3 regions of the Paenibacillus protaetiae genome follow, and region 3 is predicted to be linked to each of the others. Evidence: riboswitches for the same ligand, from Rfam matches in the RefSeq annotation. Region 3 holds a riboswitch; each other region holds the start of a gene.
The links. A riboswitch is a leader RNA that binds a small molecule or an ion and turns the genes downstream of it on or off. The one in region 3 is predicted to bind thiamine pyrophosphate.
Positions count from the first base shown of each region.

Region 1: another riboswitch for thiamine pyrophosphate. It lies ahead of ET464_RS11580 (ABC transporter ATP-binding protein); the one in region 3 lies ahead of ET464_RS03305 (ABC transporter substrate-binding protein).
Region 2: another riboswitch for thiamine pyrophosphate. It lies ahead of tenA (thiaminase II); the one in region 3 lies ahead of ET464_RS03305 (ABC transporter substrate-binding protein).

Region 1 is NZ_CP035492.1:2,485,122-2,490,365, reverse strand. It holds partial or broken gene thiM (hydroxyethylthiazole kinase) at 1-624, opposite strand, end outside; gene ET464_RS11590 (ABC transporter substrate-binding protein) at 708-1,745, opposite strand; gene ET464_RS11585 (ABC transporter permease) at 1,747-2,520, opposite strand; gene ET464_RS11580 (ABC transporter ATP-binding protein) at 2,498-3,283, opposite strand; TPP riboswitch at 3,390-3,494, opposite strand; gene ET464_RS11575 (acyl-CoA thioesterase) at 3,681-4,145, shown strand; gene ET464_RS11570 (hypothetical protein) at 4,358-4,543, opposite strand; gene ET464_RS11565 (hypothetical protein) at 4,707-5,231, shown strand.
Region 2 is NZ_CP035492.1:1,944,963-1,950,206, reverse strand. It holds gene thyX (FAD-dependent thymidylate synthase) at 57-734, opposite strand; gene ET464_RS08955 (cation diffusion facilitator family transporter) at 1,133-2,059, shown strand; TPP riboswitch at 2,116-2,226, shown strand; gene tenA (thiaminase II) at 2,345-3,043, shown strand; gene ET464_RS08945 (ThiF family adenylyltransferase) at 3,121-4,110, shown strand; gene thiE (thiamine phosphate synthase) at 4,288-4,920, shown strand; gene thiS (sulfur carrier protein ThiS) at 4,917-5,114, shown strand; gene ET464_RS08930 (thiazole synthase) at 5,121-5,244, shown strand, end outside.
Region 3 is NZ_CP035492.1:768,578-773,821, forward strand. It holds gene ET464_RS03290 (DUF4214 domain-containing protein) at 1-145, opposite strand, end outside; gene ET464_RS03295 (mannose-1-phosphate guanylyltransferase) at 388-1,434, shown strand; gene ET464_RS03300 (GDP-mannose 4,6-dehydratase) at 1,431-2,384, shown strand; TPP riboswitch at 2,457-2,566, shown strand; gene ET464_RS03305 (ABC transporter substrate-binding protein) at 2,780-3,811, shown strand; gene ET464_RS03310 (thiamine-binding protein) at 3,847-4,149, shown strand; gene ET464_RS03315 (ABC transporter permease) at 4,139-4,918, shown strand; gene ET464_RS03320 (ABC transporter ATP-binding protein) at 4,915-5,244, shown strand, end outside.

The sequences.
Region 1 (5,244 bases), 1.7 Mb from region 3:
GCGCGTCCGTTCCGGCAACCGCGAGAAAAGCGCCGATAACCGAGCTGAGCAGGCACCCGGTGCCCGTTACTTTGGTCAAAATCGGGTGGCCGCCGCTAATGACAGCTGTTTGCAGGCCATCGGACACGATATCTTCTTTGCCGGTAACCGCTACGATGCAGCCGAGCTTTTGCGCGGCGCGTTTGGCAAGGGCGGCAGCATCGCCATCCCCTTCGCCGGCATCTACGCCTTTAATGGACCACTCTTCTCCGGCAACGTTGGCGATTTCCGCGACATTGCCCGCAGCGCAGTTACTTTGACCTGCTTGATAATCGTTTCGGCCGCTTCCGTGCGGTACGGCGTTGCGCCTGCGCCAACCGGATCAAACACGACGGGCACGCCAGCCGTATTCGCAGAACGCCCTGCAAGCAGGCAGGCATGGATAATATTTTCGTCCAGCGTCCCGATATTCAGCACAACAGAGCCGGATATCCGGGCAACATCTTCGACTTCTTCGGGGGCGTAAGCCATAAACGGCGAAGCTCCTAAAGCAAGCAGGCCGTTGGCCGTAAAGTTGGTGACGACGAGGTTCGTAATGTTGTGCACAAGCGGATTGCGTTCACGTACGAGGTTCAAATAAGACATCAATAACGCCTCCTTATAATGGTGTTACGTATTGTAAAGGGATGAGGATTTATGACCATGCAAAATGGCCGGCCTGCACCATCCTATAAATTGACGAATGCATCTTCGGCTTTTACGGACGGGTCCAGCAAGCCGTTGCTTTGCAGCCATGCCTGCACCTTCGCCCACGATTCCGGATCTTGGTAACCAAACGGCTTGTCTCCGGCATCCATCAGCGGCAGCAGAATTTGCAGGCTTTCGGTTTCGACGTCTTTATCCAGCGGGCTTGTTTTGTCCTCATGTTTCAGTAGAATGCCGAGGCCTTCCGCCGGATGGTCTTTAACGTATTGCTGGCCTTTGGCTGCCGCCGCCATAAAACGTTTGATCGCATCCGATTTGGAAGCAAGCGTATCGTCGCTTGCCGTAAATACAAGCTCATAATAATCCGGCACGCCGTATTTGGCCGGGTCCAGGTCGGCTACCGGATGGCCCTCTTTGGCCAGCAGCAGCTTCTCGTGGTTAATGAATCCGCCGATAATGGCATCCGTCTGTTTGGTCGCGATGGCCGGGATCAGATCAAAACCAACATCAACCAGCTTCACCTTGTCGGGGTTGCCGCCGTCGGTTTGAACCATCGTGCGGATGACGGCTTCCTCCAGCGGAATGGAGGAATAGCCCAACGTCTTGCCCTCCAGGTCTTTAGGGGACTGGATCGGTCCGCCTTCCGGCACAAACAGGTGGTTCAGCGTATGCCGGACAACGGCGCCAACCGACTTGACCGGAATGCCTTCGCCGCGTGCCATGAGCACCTGCGGTTCGTAGCTGAGCGCCAGATCGACTTTGCCGGCAGCCGCCAGCTTCAGCGCATCATTCGTATCGGCAGGCATCTGGATTTGCACGTCCAGCCCTTCGTCTGCAAAATAACCCAGCTCCTGCGCGGCGTACAGGAAGGAGTGGACAGCGTTAGGGTACCAGTCCAGCATGATGGTCAGCTTGTCTTTTGGTTTCGGCTGCTCCCCGGCAGAAGTGGAGCCAGCCCCCGCGGTGCTGCCGTTGTTTGTGCCGCAAGCCCCGAGGATAAGCATACATGCAAGCAATAAAAGCAGGGTTGGTCCGGTTCGGTAAAAATAAGATTTTATCATTTCATTCATAACCCCTTTTCTGTAAAATAAGCCGCTCGAGCGCCGCAACCGCGGCAAATAAAACAATGCCCAGCAGCGACAGCAGCAGGATAGCCGCAAACATGGAATCGGTGTGGAGGCTGCCCGACATCCGCTTGCTGAAGTAGCCCAGCCCTTCGGTGCCGCCAAGCCACTCGCCGATCGTAGCCCCTACGACGCAATACACGATCGCCAGCTTTAAGCCGGAGAAGTAAGCGGGAAGAGCAAGCGGGACGCTGACTTTGCGGAATATTTCCGCGCGGGTCGCGCCCATCGTCAGCAGCAGCTCCGCGTATCCGTTGTTTTTGCGCGACAGGCCGTCGTACGTGCTGACGACAACCGGGAAGAAGGCGGTCAAAAAAACGATCGCCGCTTTGGCCCATATGGTGTAGCCCAGCCACATGATGAGCACGGGCGACAGCGCAATAAGCGGAATCGTCTGGCTGATGACGATAAACGGGTACAGCGCTTTGGCCAGCAGACGGGACGTATGCATCAGTACGCCCAATACCGTGCCGATGGCAACGGAAACGGCGAACCCTAAGCCGGCTTCCCGCAGCGTTGCAGGCAGATGCTTCCCCAGCAGCAGGGAACGGTCATCCGCCAGCGCCTGGCCGACGGAAGTAGGCGCGGGTAAAATAAACGAAGGGACCCAGCCGAGGCGGGCCGCCATTTCCCAGGCAGCAAGCAATGCGGCGAGCAGCAGCAGAAACAGGCCGTAATTTTCCGCCCATCTATGAAAAAATCGCTTGTTCATCCAGCATCCGCTCCAATTGTTGTCTCATCTCCATAAACTTGGGCTCATAGATCATCCGGTAATCCCGCGGCCGAGGCAGTCCGATCTTCACTTCGGCTGCGCCTCCGGGATGATCGCCGCCCAGCACGTAAATCCGGTCGCTGAGCAGCAGCGCTTCCTCCAAATCATGCGTAATAAACAGCACGGTCTGGTTCATGCCGCCCCATAGCTCCAGCAGCCAGCGGTGCATGCCGCGTTTGGTCATCGCATCCAGCGCGCCAAACGGCTCATCCAGCAGCAGCAGCTCATGGCCGCAGGCCAGCGTCCGCGCCAAAGCGGCGCGCTGCTTCATGCCGCCGGACAGTTCCCGGGGATAAGCGGCTTCTACGCCGGCTAGCCCAAAGCTTGCGAGCACACCGCGAACTTGCTGCTTCATTGGCTCACGGTCGCGTTTTTTTCGGCCGGCCAGCTCCATGGGCAGCAGGCAGTTGTCCAGCACCGTCCGCCATGGCAGCAGCAGGTCGTTTTGCGGCATGTAAGCGACCTGGCCAAGCCGGTTGTGAACCGGCTTGCCGTTTAGCCGGATTATGCCGCCGTCCTGCTGAAGCAGTCCGGCAATCAGCTTAAACAGCGTGCTTTTGCCGGAGCCGCTTGCACCAATTAACGAAACAAACTCGCCCGCGTCCGCATGCAGGTTTACATCGCGGAGCAAATACCGGCTTTCCGCCCCGCGTCCGGCATAGCGGAAGTCCAGCTGTTCGATTTCCAGCGTTGTGTCTGCCACTTCTCGTGTACCTCCAAGTCAAAAAAATAAAAACGGCCCGTTCTTTTCCGCAAAAGGAAAGGAACGGGCCGTTTGAAATAAACCGTCGCAAATGACGGCCTAACCAGGCATGCTCACTCCACTTCCCTTCGCTGGTATAATCCAGATCAGGTTCCAAGGGTTCGGAACGCAAGCGCTCCATCTCAGCCGTTAGACACCCCTAGTGAATCAGTCGATATGAACTTTTTGGAAAAACATCAAGCATCGCGAATACTTGTTCAGCTTTTACACTATAACACATTCACGCGCGGAGGGCGAGCGGGTTTGTATCCTCGGCATGCCGTTCATTGCGAAACATGCGCAATCGCACTACAATAAAGCAAGTAAACAATTGGCAGCATGAAGGAGATTGCGGATTATGAAAAAAATCAGCTTCATTCAACCGGATATGGAAGGCTGGCTGCAAAAGTTTCATTTTGATGTGCCGATCAAGGTTCGTTATTGTGAGACGGATATGCTGGGCCATGTGAATAATGTCAGCTATTTTATGTATTTTGAGCAAGGAAGAATCGATTATTTTGAGAATCTGGATTTGACGGATGCACTGTTCGGGAAGGAAAGGGTATCGGTGGTCGCGGACCTGGAATGCCAATACTTGGCGCAGGTGTATTTAAAAGATCCGCTGCGCCTGCATGTGCGTGCGGCTCGCCTTGGCCGGTCCTCGATCGACATTCATTACGCGCTTGCCGCAAACGGCGAACTGAAAGCGGCTGGCCGCGGCACTATCGTGCTGATTGATACAGGCACTGGCAAAAGCACGCCAATCCCCGACACCGCCCGCGAGCGGATTGCGGCATTTGAAGGCGGCAGCCTGGAGCAATAGCTTGTCCGCGCCGCCAGTGCGGAGCCATAGTGCCCATTGATCCGGGCGGCTGTTTGCTGCGCCGGAGAAGACATAGGCCGCTGCCATGCCGGCATTAGCGGCATGGCGATTGGCGCAGCATCGCACCTGTTACCAGCGCCCGGGCTGGACGGTGTAAATTCAGCGCTAGCTGCATTTGCGGCAAGCGCAGCCGGAGCGGAAGGGCTGCAGGCTTACTGCACTTTTGTTTCCAGGCGGTAGTCGTCGATTTTTTCGCCGTCTTCCCAAATTTCAACAAACAGCGCGTCGCAAGGTTCGAAATCTTCGGGCTTCAAGGACAGCGCTTTTTCTTCATCCGTACCGACATATACATTATCCATTCCATCTTCATGGAAGGAAAGAATGACGTAAATTTTCATCACAACTTTCTCCTGTCGTTCGATATTGGTTAGAACTATATTATACGTAAATCGGCGGCCGGTTGCTACGCGAAGAAACCCGGCCAATTATCCCGTACCAGCGATACCGGATCAAAGCGGAATACAGCTGCACAATGAATTAATGACTTGGAGTGAAAACAGCATGTTTGATCCTACTGTGTTTGACAATTTGAAAGTGGCGTTCGAGAACGCCGTTTACGATCTGGATAATCTGGACGGCAAGGTGCTTGCGACCGGCAGAAGCGATCTGCTGGAGATGGCCGTCATGTCGAGGCGTTTTGCAATTGCTTTCCGGCTGACGGAAGGAGGCGGGAACGCTGTGGCGGAAATCGTGCTGGATGCATCGCTGAAGGAGCTTGCCGCTGAAATATTGGAGCAGGAGGGGGCTAGTCCAGGCTGCGTTCTCCGCGTCGTGTTCCATCTGGAGCTGGAGGAAACCGAACAGGCTTGCCGTACGATTGATCAAATATTGAAGGAAATATGGAATCCGGCGCTGCCGCCTGTTCAGACGATCAGCTATGAGTACGGGCACGAGCCGCCGGTTTACCGCAATGCGGCGGAAATCCGGTTTAACCGGACGATTAATGAAGAGCAGATGGAGGACGTCGGGCGTCTGGTCGATTATGCGGTTGAGACGCTTGAGCGGCTGCAGGCCCAAGGCTGGTAAGCCCGTGCGGAAC
Region 2 (5,244 bases), 1.2 Mb from region 3:
AACATGCAGGTAAATTAGTACTATTTCAGACGTAAATGATAGGTGTCGCCGTGATGCTAATGGGATTGCGGCACCAGATGGCTTTCCGCCACAAGCTGTTCCAGCGAAACCGGGAATAACGGTTTAATGAGTTCAAGTACAGCCTTCGCGTAAAGCTGAATTTCTTTTTGGGCGTCATGCTCCAGCCGTTGGGATAAAAAGTGGGCCACTGATTGGACGGAGGCTGTCCAATACCATCGCACATACATCCCGTAGGACGGAAGAAATAACCGGGCCTGCTCGGCGCAAATCCCATCCTGCAAAGCGGCTTCGTAGTTGGCTATACCTAGCTCCACATAGGCCATAAGCGCTTCCGTATGCTTCTCGCCGAGTTCCCAGGCGATCGGCTCCCCGCTGCCTTGCTTCGAGCTCTCGGGCTTTGCTCTCCATTCACCTGCTTGCGGAATATAAAATGCCGGCTCTTCGGTAATATACCGCCGGCTTGATTCATTCCATGCCTCCAGGCTATCGCCTGTACCTTCATAATGAGCGGCGCCAACGACATATTTCCACCATTGTCTCGCTACCATCAGAGGTGCGTAAATTTCAAATTGTGCGATAGCGTGGCGGAATGGCGACGTATGCCCTTCCCGCGCGAGAAATTGAATTAGTCGGATGTCCCGTTCGGACAGCTCCTCGGACTGCTTTGCATATGACACCCGAGCGGCATTCACGACGGTAAGATCCGATCCCATATGATTAACCAGCCTTACATACCCTTGATCCAGAACGTTGATAATAGACAAAAAATAACCTCCCACAATTCCATTTTTTTCCTATGCATGATCTATAGTACAATCACGTCCGAGCCAAACGCAATAACAAGATGAAGCAAATAAAATAATGACAGCATGGATGTCCGAGGCGCACAATTGTTTACCATATGCTTACTTTTGGACAAGGGCAACTGTTTTTGCACCGTTAAAGTCTGTTGCCTTGCCGTAAAAGTGCTTGCACACAGCAACACTGTTTCTCTAGACCCACACCGTATCGGCTTTGTATAATGATTCAGTTGAAAAAAAGTACAAGCGGCTGTAACGCGCCAGAGCAGCAGTTAAATGGCGCATACGCAAACGGGTAAAAGGAGAAATAAATGAGTCAGACTAGCAAGCCGTCCAGCGCGGCAGCGATCACGATCAGCTTAATCAGTAACTTGTTTCTTACGGTCATTAAAATCGTTGTAGGCGTTCTCGCAGGCAGCCAGGTGCTCATTGCCGACGGCATTCATAATGCGGGCGACGTTATTGCTTCAATAGCGGCGTTAAGCGCAACCATTATTGCGAAAAAACCAAGAGATTGGGACCATCCGTACGGGCACGGCAAAGCCGAAGTAATTGGTTCGGCAATTGTAGCTATCATTATGCTTGTAGCGGCATTATTTATCGGATATCATTCCGTGGAAGCCTTCTTCCATCCGGCGGCGGAAGCAAGCTTGCTCGCTTTAATAGCGGCAGCCGTATCATTGGTATGGAAAATTTGGCTGTATTACTATTGCATGCAGGTAAGCAAATCGACCAACAGCAAAAGTTTGCTGGCCACCGCCTATGACCACTTGGCTGATGTATACGCATCGCTCGCAGCGGTTGCCGGTATCGGGGCGGCACTGATTGGCGACCATTACGGCATCGTATGGCTGCAATACGGCGATCCGGTCGCAGGGCTGATCGTTGCGCTTTTGATTTTGAAGCTGTCCAACGATATGGGCCGTGAAGCGGTTGATATTTTGATGGACCGGATGGTATCCCCGGAGAAAATAAGCGAATATGAAGAGCTGGTCATCAGCGTGCCGGAAGTGAAACGGATTGATTTGATCCGCGCAAGGGAGCATGGCCACTATATCATCATTGATGTGCGTGTCGGCATTCCTGCCGAACTGAACATCCAGGAAGGCCATGACGTGTCCAAAAAAATCAAGTCGGTTATTATGGAGCGGCACGACGATGTGGAAGAGGTGCTCGTGCACCTGAACCCCTGGTATGAAGACGAAGAAGCAGAAATCGGCAATACGGCTGTTAAATAAAAGGTTGCTCGAACTGCTCCTATTGAGTATAGTAAAGTGGTAATAAGTAACATGAACTGAAAAATTACGGGTGCTGGATGAAGTCCGGCTGAGATTGGCAACTAGTTTGCCTGACCGTTAATCTGAACCAGGTAATGCTGGCGTAGAGAACATATCGAATTTTGCATGCGCAAAAGCCATTCGTGTATTCTCGAATGGCTTTTTTTATTTGCGCGGAGCGGCTGCGGCCTTGCGGATATGTTTCGTCATTTTTTGCCTGGCGGTCAAAGCTGAGGAGGAGAAACAATGGGAAACCTGGAAGCGGCAAAACAGACACCGAGATTTAGCAGCCGGCTGTACACGGCGGCGGAAGAATGGTGGGTGCGCAGCCTCAACCATCCGTTTGTGGAGGAGCTTGGCGCCGGAACGCTAGATCCGGGGCGGTTTATTTTTTACTTGAAGCAGGATTACCTTTATTTATTGGATTACGCGAGAATGTACGCTTACGGCAGCATTAAGGCTTCCGATCCGGACAGGATGGCAAAGTTTGCTGAACTCAGCTATTCGATTTTGCATGTGGAGATGGGGCTGCACCGGGGCTATGCGGCGAAGTTTGGCATCAGCCGCGAAGAGCTGGACCATACGCCGCCTTCTCCCGCTACAACGGCGTATACCGGGTATATGCTGCAGGTGGCGGCGCAAGGCACATTAGCTGAGATCGTTGCCGTCATATTACCCTGTATGTGGAGCTACCGCGAAATCGGGCTGAAGCTTGCTGCCGGTTCTGCTGCAATGGAGCATCCGCTGTACCGCGAGTGGGTGGAGATGTACAGCTCCAGCGAGTTCGGCGAGCTGACCGATTGGTGCATCGGCCTGATGGATGAGCTGGCTGAAGGCCTGCCGGAGCAGGCACTGCTTAAGCTGGAGGAGCACTTTGTGATGGCGTCGAAGCTGGAATATTTATTTTGGGATAAAGCGTACGATCGGGAGGAGTGGCCGGTTTGAGCATACGGGAATTTGGCGGTGCGGGTGAGGCAAATGAAGCAAATGGAGCCCAGCCGGATGAGCGGTATTCGCGGCAAATGCGATTTGCCCCGATCGGGCCGGAAGGGCAGGCGAAGCTTGCGGCCAGTGCGGTGTGCATCGTCGGGATGGGGGCGCTCGGCACGGTGCTGGCGAATCATCTTGTCCGCGCCGGCGTAGGGCTCGTGCGAATTGTCGACCGCGACTTTGTAGAGCGAAGCAATCTGCAAAGGCAAATGCTGTACGACGAGGAGGATGCCGCGCAAGGGCTGCCCAAGGCGATTGCCGCACAGCGGAAGCTGCAGCGCATCAATTCGGATGTCCGGATTGATGCCATTGTAGCCGATGTGACGGCACGGCATATCAGCCGGCTGCTGGACGGCATTGATCTTGTTTTGGACGGCACGGATAATTTCGAAACGCGTTTTCTGCTGAACGATGCCTGCTTCCGCGAAGGGATTCCGTTTGTTTACGGCGGGGCGGTCAGCTCACAGGGGATGAGCGCGCTCTTGGTGCCAGGCGAAACGCCGTGCCTGCGCTGCTTTATCCAGACTGCGGACAGCGGCGGCCAAACCTGCGATACGATTGGGGTCATTGCGCCGGTCGTGGACATAGTCGCATCGTATCAGGCGGTGGAAGCGATGAAAGTGCTGATAGGGGCACATTCAGCGAGAAGAAATACGCTGGTAACGTTTGATGTATGGAGCAACCGCCATTTTGAGATGAAGCTTGGCGAGCCTTCTGCGGATTGCCCTTGCTGCGGGCTGAAGCAGTACCCTGCTCTGCAGGAGCAGGAGGCGGAAGGAGCAGTATCGTTATGCGGCAGAAGTACGGTGCAGATTACAGGCCGCAAGGCGCTGCAGCTCTCGGAGTGGCAGGAGCGGCTGAAGCCGGCGGCGGTGAAGACGGAGCTGAATCCGTATCTGCTGCGGGTAGAGCTGCCGGAAGGCGAAAGGCTTGTGCTGTTTCCGGACGGCCGCGTGCTTGTGCAGGGAACGGATGATCCGGTCCGGGCCAAAACGCTTTACGCAAGATACATAGGCGTGTAAGCCGCACGCATGAGAACGAGGCATTGAGGCGTGCATGCCGCATGCATGAGAATGAGGCGTAGAGGCGTGTAAGCCGCACGCATCAGAATGAGGCGTAGAGGCTGGCATGCCGCATGCATGAGAACGAGGCATGGAGGCGCGTAAAGCGCATGCATCAGAAACGGGGAGGAACAGAGGATGAAAGATTTTCGTTTGTACGCCATAACCGCCGAGCAATTTCATCCGGGCCGTAATTTGATCCGGGTCATGGAGGAGGCTATCCAAGGCGGCGCTGACATTATCCAGCTTCGGGATAAAACAAGCAGCCGCGCAGAGGTGCTCCAGAAGGCGATTGCGCTGCGGGAGCTTACCCGGCGGTACGGGGTGACTTTTATCGTTAATGATTATATCGATATTGCGCTGGAAGCAGATGCGGACGGCATCCATCTCGGCCAAGGCGATATCTCGCTCAGCGAAGCCAGAAGGCTTGCCCCCGGCAAAATGATCGGCATATCGACGCATGCCATTGAGGAAGCGCTGCTGGCGGAGGCGCAAGGTGCGGATTACATCGGCGTTGGTCCGGTATTCCCGACCCAGACGAAAACGGATGTCGTCGCGCCGGTAACAGTGGGGTATGTCCGCGAGGTAGCCGACCGAGTCCGCATTCCGTTTGTGGCGATCGGCGGCATTAAGCTTAGCAATGTGGATGAAGTGATTGCAGCCGGAGCGGACCGCATTTGCGCGGTTAGCGAGATCGTAGGCGCAGACGACGTAGCGGGCGTCTGCCGCGCTTTCCTGGCGAAGCTGGAGAGAAAGGGGCAAACGGGATGAAGCTGATGATTAACGGAGGCACGCATGAGCTTGACGTACAGACGGTACTGCAGGTGGTGGAGCATTTTGGCCTGACGGAACGCCCTGTTGTCGTTGAAGCCGGAGGAACGGTTCTGAAGAAGGAGCAGTGGGCGGACACGCAAGTGTACGAAGGTATGGTTATCGAGCTGGTGCAATTTGTAGGAGGGGGCTGACGAAGGATGAATCAGGATAAGCTGCGTATCGCCGGACAGGAGCTTTCCTCGCGGTTTTTTATCGGGACGGGACTGTTTCCGAGCCCATACATTCAGCAGGAGGCGATTAAAGCTTCGGGAGCGGAGGTGC
Region 3 (5,244 bases):
GATTCAACAGCTGTTTGTACAGCTCCCACAAAAAAAGCTCGTTATCCAATTCATAAATATCGCGCAAATATTGAATGACAGTCGAGGTGGTGCTCATGCTTTCGGAGAAACGCCGGCTGCGGTATCTAAGCTCGATATAATTCATCGCATTGTCTCCTTTCCGTCTATTCCCGATACCCGATATATTCATGTATGCGGCAAGCGCCCTAATTTATAACCAGCCCGTAATTCGTCCATTAACATTCTCTTTCAGAGGCATATACTGATACGAGCAAATTGAAAGATTGCATGATGGTTTATAGAAATAGAAGATTTGAGACTTCCGCTTTACCCGCCCTTAGCCTACAACATCCTGCTTTTCATTTTTATTCAGCGAGGTGGTTGGTTTTGAAGGTCGTCATTATGGCAGGCGGCAAAGGTACGCGATTTTGGCCGATCAGCACGGAGGCCATGCCCAAGCAGTTTTTAAAGCTGACATCGGACGACGAAACGATGCTGCAGCAAACCTATAATCGGTTTCGTTCGATTGTAGCGGAAGAAGATATTTATATTGTGGTAAACCCCGGTTATTTGGATTTGGTGAAGAAACAGCTGAAAGGGCTGGACGACAGCCGGATCATTCTGGAACCGGAGCAGCGGGATACCGCGCCTTGCATTGCCCTGGCGGCACGTTATTTTCTCCGGCTTCAAATGGACGAGGTTATCGTCACAGCGCCTTCCGATCAATATATGGATGAACCGTTATTGCTGGAGGCGGCGATTCGGGAAGCGGAAGCTATTGCCCGCCAAGATAAAGCGGTTGTTACGTTTGGCATCGTCCCGACGAGAGCCGAGACCGGCTATGGATATATTGAAGTTAAGCAAGGTTATGCGGCGGGCAGCCGCAATATTTGCGAGGTGGCGTCTTTTATTGAGAAACCTAGCAAAGCAAAGGCGCTGGAGCTTATCGAGAACCCGCGCATGTATTGGAACAGCGGCATATTTATATGGAAGCCGTCTACAATCGCTTATTACATGGAATGTTATCAGCCGGAGATGTGGAAAATTTTCGAAGCCGATAATCCAAACTTTCAGCAAGCTTATGTTTCACTTGCACGGCTTTCAATTGATTACGCCATTATGGAGAAAATACCGGCTTTATTTATGATCCCGATCCGGTTTATGTGGGATGATGTCGGCACGTGGACTTCGCTGGAGCGCATATTCGAGCGGAACGCCGACGGCAATTTAATGTCGGACAATATTTACACATTGGAAGCCGGCAACAACATTATTTTTACAGAGGGCAAGAAGACGCTTGTCATCGGCGTCAATAACGTCATTATTGTATCCACGGATGAAGGACTGCTGGTGTGCCACAAGTCGGAGGAGCAGTATATTAAACAGCTGCTGGCGGCTGCGGAACCAGGCCATGGAGGGATGAAGAAGCCGTGAAAGCTTTTATTACGGGGATTGCCGGTTTTGCAGGAAGCTATTTGGCCAGTCATTTAATCCGGCAAGGATTCGAAGTATCCGGTACCGTCCGCCACTCCACCAGGCTGGATAACCTGAAGCCGATCCTCCATCACATCCAGCTGTACGCATGCGATCTGCTTGACCGCGAAACGGTTTTTAATACGATCCGGGATGCAAAACCGGACTATATTTATCATTTGGCGGCGGACAGCAATGTCACGGCTTCTTGGGATCATTCCCTGGATACGCTGTATAACAATATCGCCTGTCAGGCTCATTTGTTGGATGCCATACGCATTTGCCATCCCGGGTGCCGGATATTGATTGCCGGTTCCAGCGAGCAATACGGATATGTGAAGCCGGAGGAGCTTCCGATTAAGGAAACGAATCCGTTCCGGCCGTTAAACCCGTATGCAGTAAGCAAAATTTCGCAAGAGCATCTGGCTTATCAAAATTATAAAACATACGGGCTGCATACCGTTATCGTACGCACCTTTCATCATACCGGACCGGGCAGAAGCGACAATGTCGTCACTTCCAGCTTCGCCAAACAAATTGCAGAAATTGAAAAAGGGCTGAAGCCGCCGATTTTGCATGTCGGCAATCTGTCGGCTGTCCGTGATTTTCTCGATGTGCGGGATGTGGTGCGCGCCTATAAGCTCGCGCTGGACTGCTGCGAACCGGGAGAAGCTTATAATATCGCTTCCGGCCATGCGCTTTCGGTCAATGAGATGCTTACGATGTTGTTGTCATTCAGCCAGGCGTCCATTGAGATACAGGTAGACCCTTTACGGCTGCGGCCTAGCGATTCCGCCGCAGTATATGCCGGCTATGAGAAATTTCATGCCCGAACAGGCTGGAAGCCGGAAATCCCTTTGGAGCAGACGCTGCTTGACTTGTTGAACAGCTGGAGAGCGAAGCTGAGCTAAGAGACAGAGCCCGCCGGCAGCAGAAAGGTTTGACATCAGCCGTAAAGGCAGTATAATTCATTTTATACAATCAAATAGCCAAACGGGAGCTCGGGGAACCGGGCTGAGAGGAAAACTATCCTGTTTTCGACCGTAGACCTGATCTGGATAATGCCAGCGGAGGAAGTGTTGACGCATCCGTTTATTTGCTCTGAAAAGATGCGGCAATTGCGGCTTTTGCGATACGCAGCGTATAAACGGCATCCTTCCGGTTCGGAAGGGTGCTTTTTTTTGCATGCATCCGTGTATACGTATCCGCTATGCGTCCATTCTATGAATCAGAGTGAGCTAGTACGGGCACGGTCCCCGTTCAGCTGGAAGATTGGCGAACAGTACGTTAGGAGAGGGAGAGAGACATGAGTACGCGTAAACGAACATGGGGGTTTAAATTTTTAGCGGCTGCGGCAGCGGTTGCCGTAATGCTGGCGGGCTGCAGTTCCAATGGCAGCACAAAGGGAGAGGCGGGGCAGGGCGAAGACTCCGCCAAGCTTACTAAAGTGAAGGTTGTGCTGGATTGGACGCCGAATACGAACCATACCGGCCTGTACGTGGCCCGTGACAAAGGTTTCTTTAAGGAGCAAGGGCTCGATGTCGAAATTGTGCAGCCCGGCCAGGACGGCGCCGATAAAATGATCGCTTCCGGCAGTGCTGATTTTGGCGTCAGCTACCAAGAGTCGGTTACGATGGCCCGGATTGCAGGCGTGCCGCTTGTATCAATTGCGGCGGTGATTCAGCACAATACGTCGGGGTTTGCGTCCCCTGCGGCAAAAGGAATTGATTCGCCGGAAAAATTTGAAGGCAAAACGTACGGCGGCTGGGGCGCTCCGGTGGAGGAAGCGGTCATTGCCTCGCTTATGCAGGAGAAACATGCCGATGTGAACAAGGTGAAAATTTTGAATATCGGCGATACGGACTTTTTTACAGCGGTTAAACGGGATGTCGATTTCGCCTGGATTTATTATGCTTGGACAGGCGTGGAAGCCGAGCTTCGCGGCGAGAAGCTGAACATGCTTTATTTGACGGATTACAGCGATAAGCTGGATTATTATACGCCGGTGCTGGCTACCAGCGAGTCGATGATCAAGAGCAAGCCGGACATTGTCAAGGCGTTTGTCAAGGCGGCTTCCGAAGGATACAACTATGCGATTGAGCATCCGGACGATGCGGCGGAAGTGCTGATCAAAGCTGAACCGGACTTAAACGCGGACCTTGTCCGCGCCAGCCAGAAGTGGCTCGCTGACAAATACAAGGACGATGCGCCGCGCTGGGGCGAGCAAAAACTGAGCGTGTGGCAAAATTACGCGGATTGGATGTACGAGCATAAGCTGCTGGACAGCAAGCTGGAAGCGGACAAAGCGTTCACGAACGACTTTTTGCCAGAAGCTTAAACGATCACGATCCGAAAAAAGGGAGATGCAAAACTATGGCGAATGCATTAGTCAGCATTCAAATTTTACCGAATGCGCCTGAAGGCGCAAGCAAATACGAATATGTCGACCGGGCCATCGACATTATTAAAGCATCCGGCGTCCCGTATCGTGTCGCGCCGCTGGAGACGACGATGGAAGGCGAGCTTCACAAGCTGCTTATGATCGTTCAGCAGATGAATGAAGCGATGACCGACCAGGGCTGTTCCTCTGTTATTTCGCAGGTGAAAATTTTGTTCAATCCGACGGATGGCGCTTCGATGGGTACATTGCTGGAGAAATACCCGGATGGGCAATAAAATGAACTGGCGAAAGTGGCTGCCGCCTGCGGCAGTCATACTCGTCCTATTGGCCGCTTGGCAAATCGCCGTTACCGTAACCGGCACCGGAGAGTGGCTGCTGCCGTCTCCGCTGCGCATTATTGAAACAGCCGCGGAAGTATGGCCAAGGCTCAGCGAGCATATGCTGGCTACGATAGAGCTCGTTTTGCCGGGTTTTGCAGGGGGAGTGGGCGCAGGCTTTTTGCTTGCGGCGCTTCTTCATTTTGTTCCCGGAGCCAAAAGCGGCATTTACCCGCTGCTCGTCCTGTCGCAAAACGTGCCCATCATCGCGATTGGCCCGTTGCTGACGTTATGGTTTGGATACGGCATTGTGCCAAAGCTGATTTTGATGTGGCTGGTATGTTTTTTCCCTGTATCGGTTGCGTTGCTGGCGGGTTTGAATGACGTTGACCCTAAACTCCGCAATTATATGGAAATGATCGGTTCAAGCAGATGGCAGCTGTTTTGGCGGCTGGAGCTGCCCAATGCAGTGTCCCATTTATTTTCCGGGCTGAAAATCGCTGCCTCCTACAGCGTGCTGACCGCCGTTGTAGCAGAATGGATCGGCTCGCAAAAAGGGCTTGGTTATTTTATGCTGCTCGCTTCCAACGGCTTTCAGACGGCACGCGTATTCGCTGCTGTATTTCTTATTGTAATTCTCAGCTTGCTGATGTATGGGCTTGTGTCGCTGGCGGAGCGGCTGCTTGTCCGTTGGAAGCAGGTTCAGAAAGGAAGTGAGCGGCGGTGAATAAGCGAGCAGCGGATCGTCAGCCCGTGTTGGACATTACCCGGGTACATAAAACGTTCGGCAAAGGCCAAACGGCAAAAGAAGTCATCGGAGGCTTGTCGCTGCATATCCACGAGGGGGAGTTCGTCTCGATCGTTGGACCTTCCGGCAGCGGGAAAACGACGTTGTTTCAAATGATTGGCGGGCTTGAGCTTCCGAGTGAAGGCGAAATCCGCGTAAACGGACAGCTCATTAACGGCAAACGCGGCCATATATCGTATATGCCGCAGCAGGCGTCCTTGCTGCCTTGGCGGACAGTGGCGGACAATGTGGAGCTTGCGCTGCAT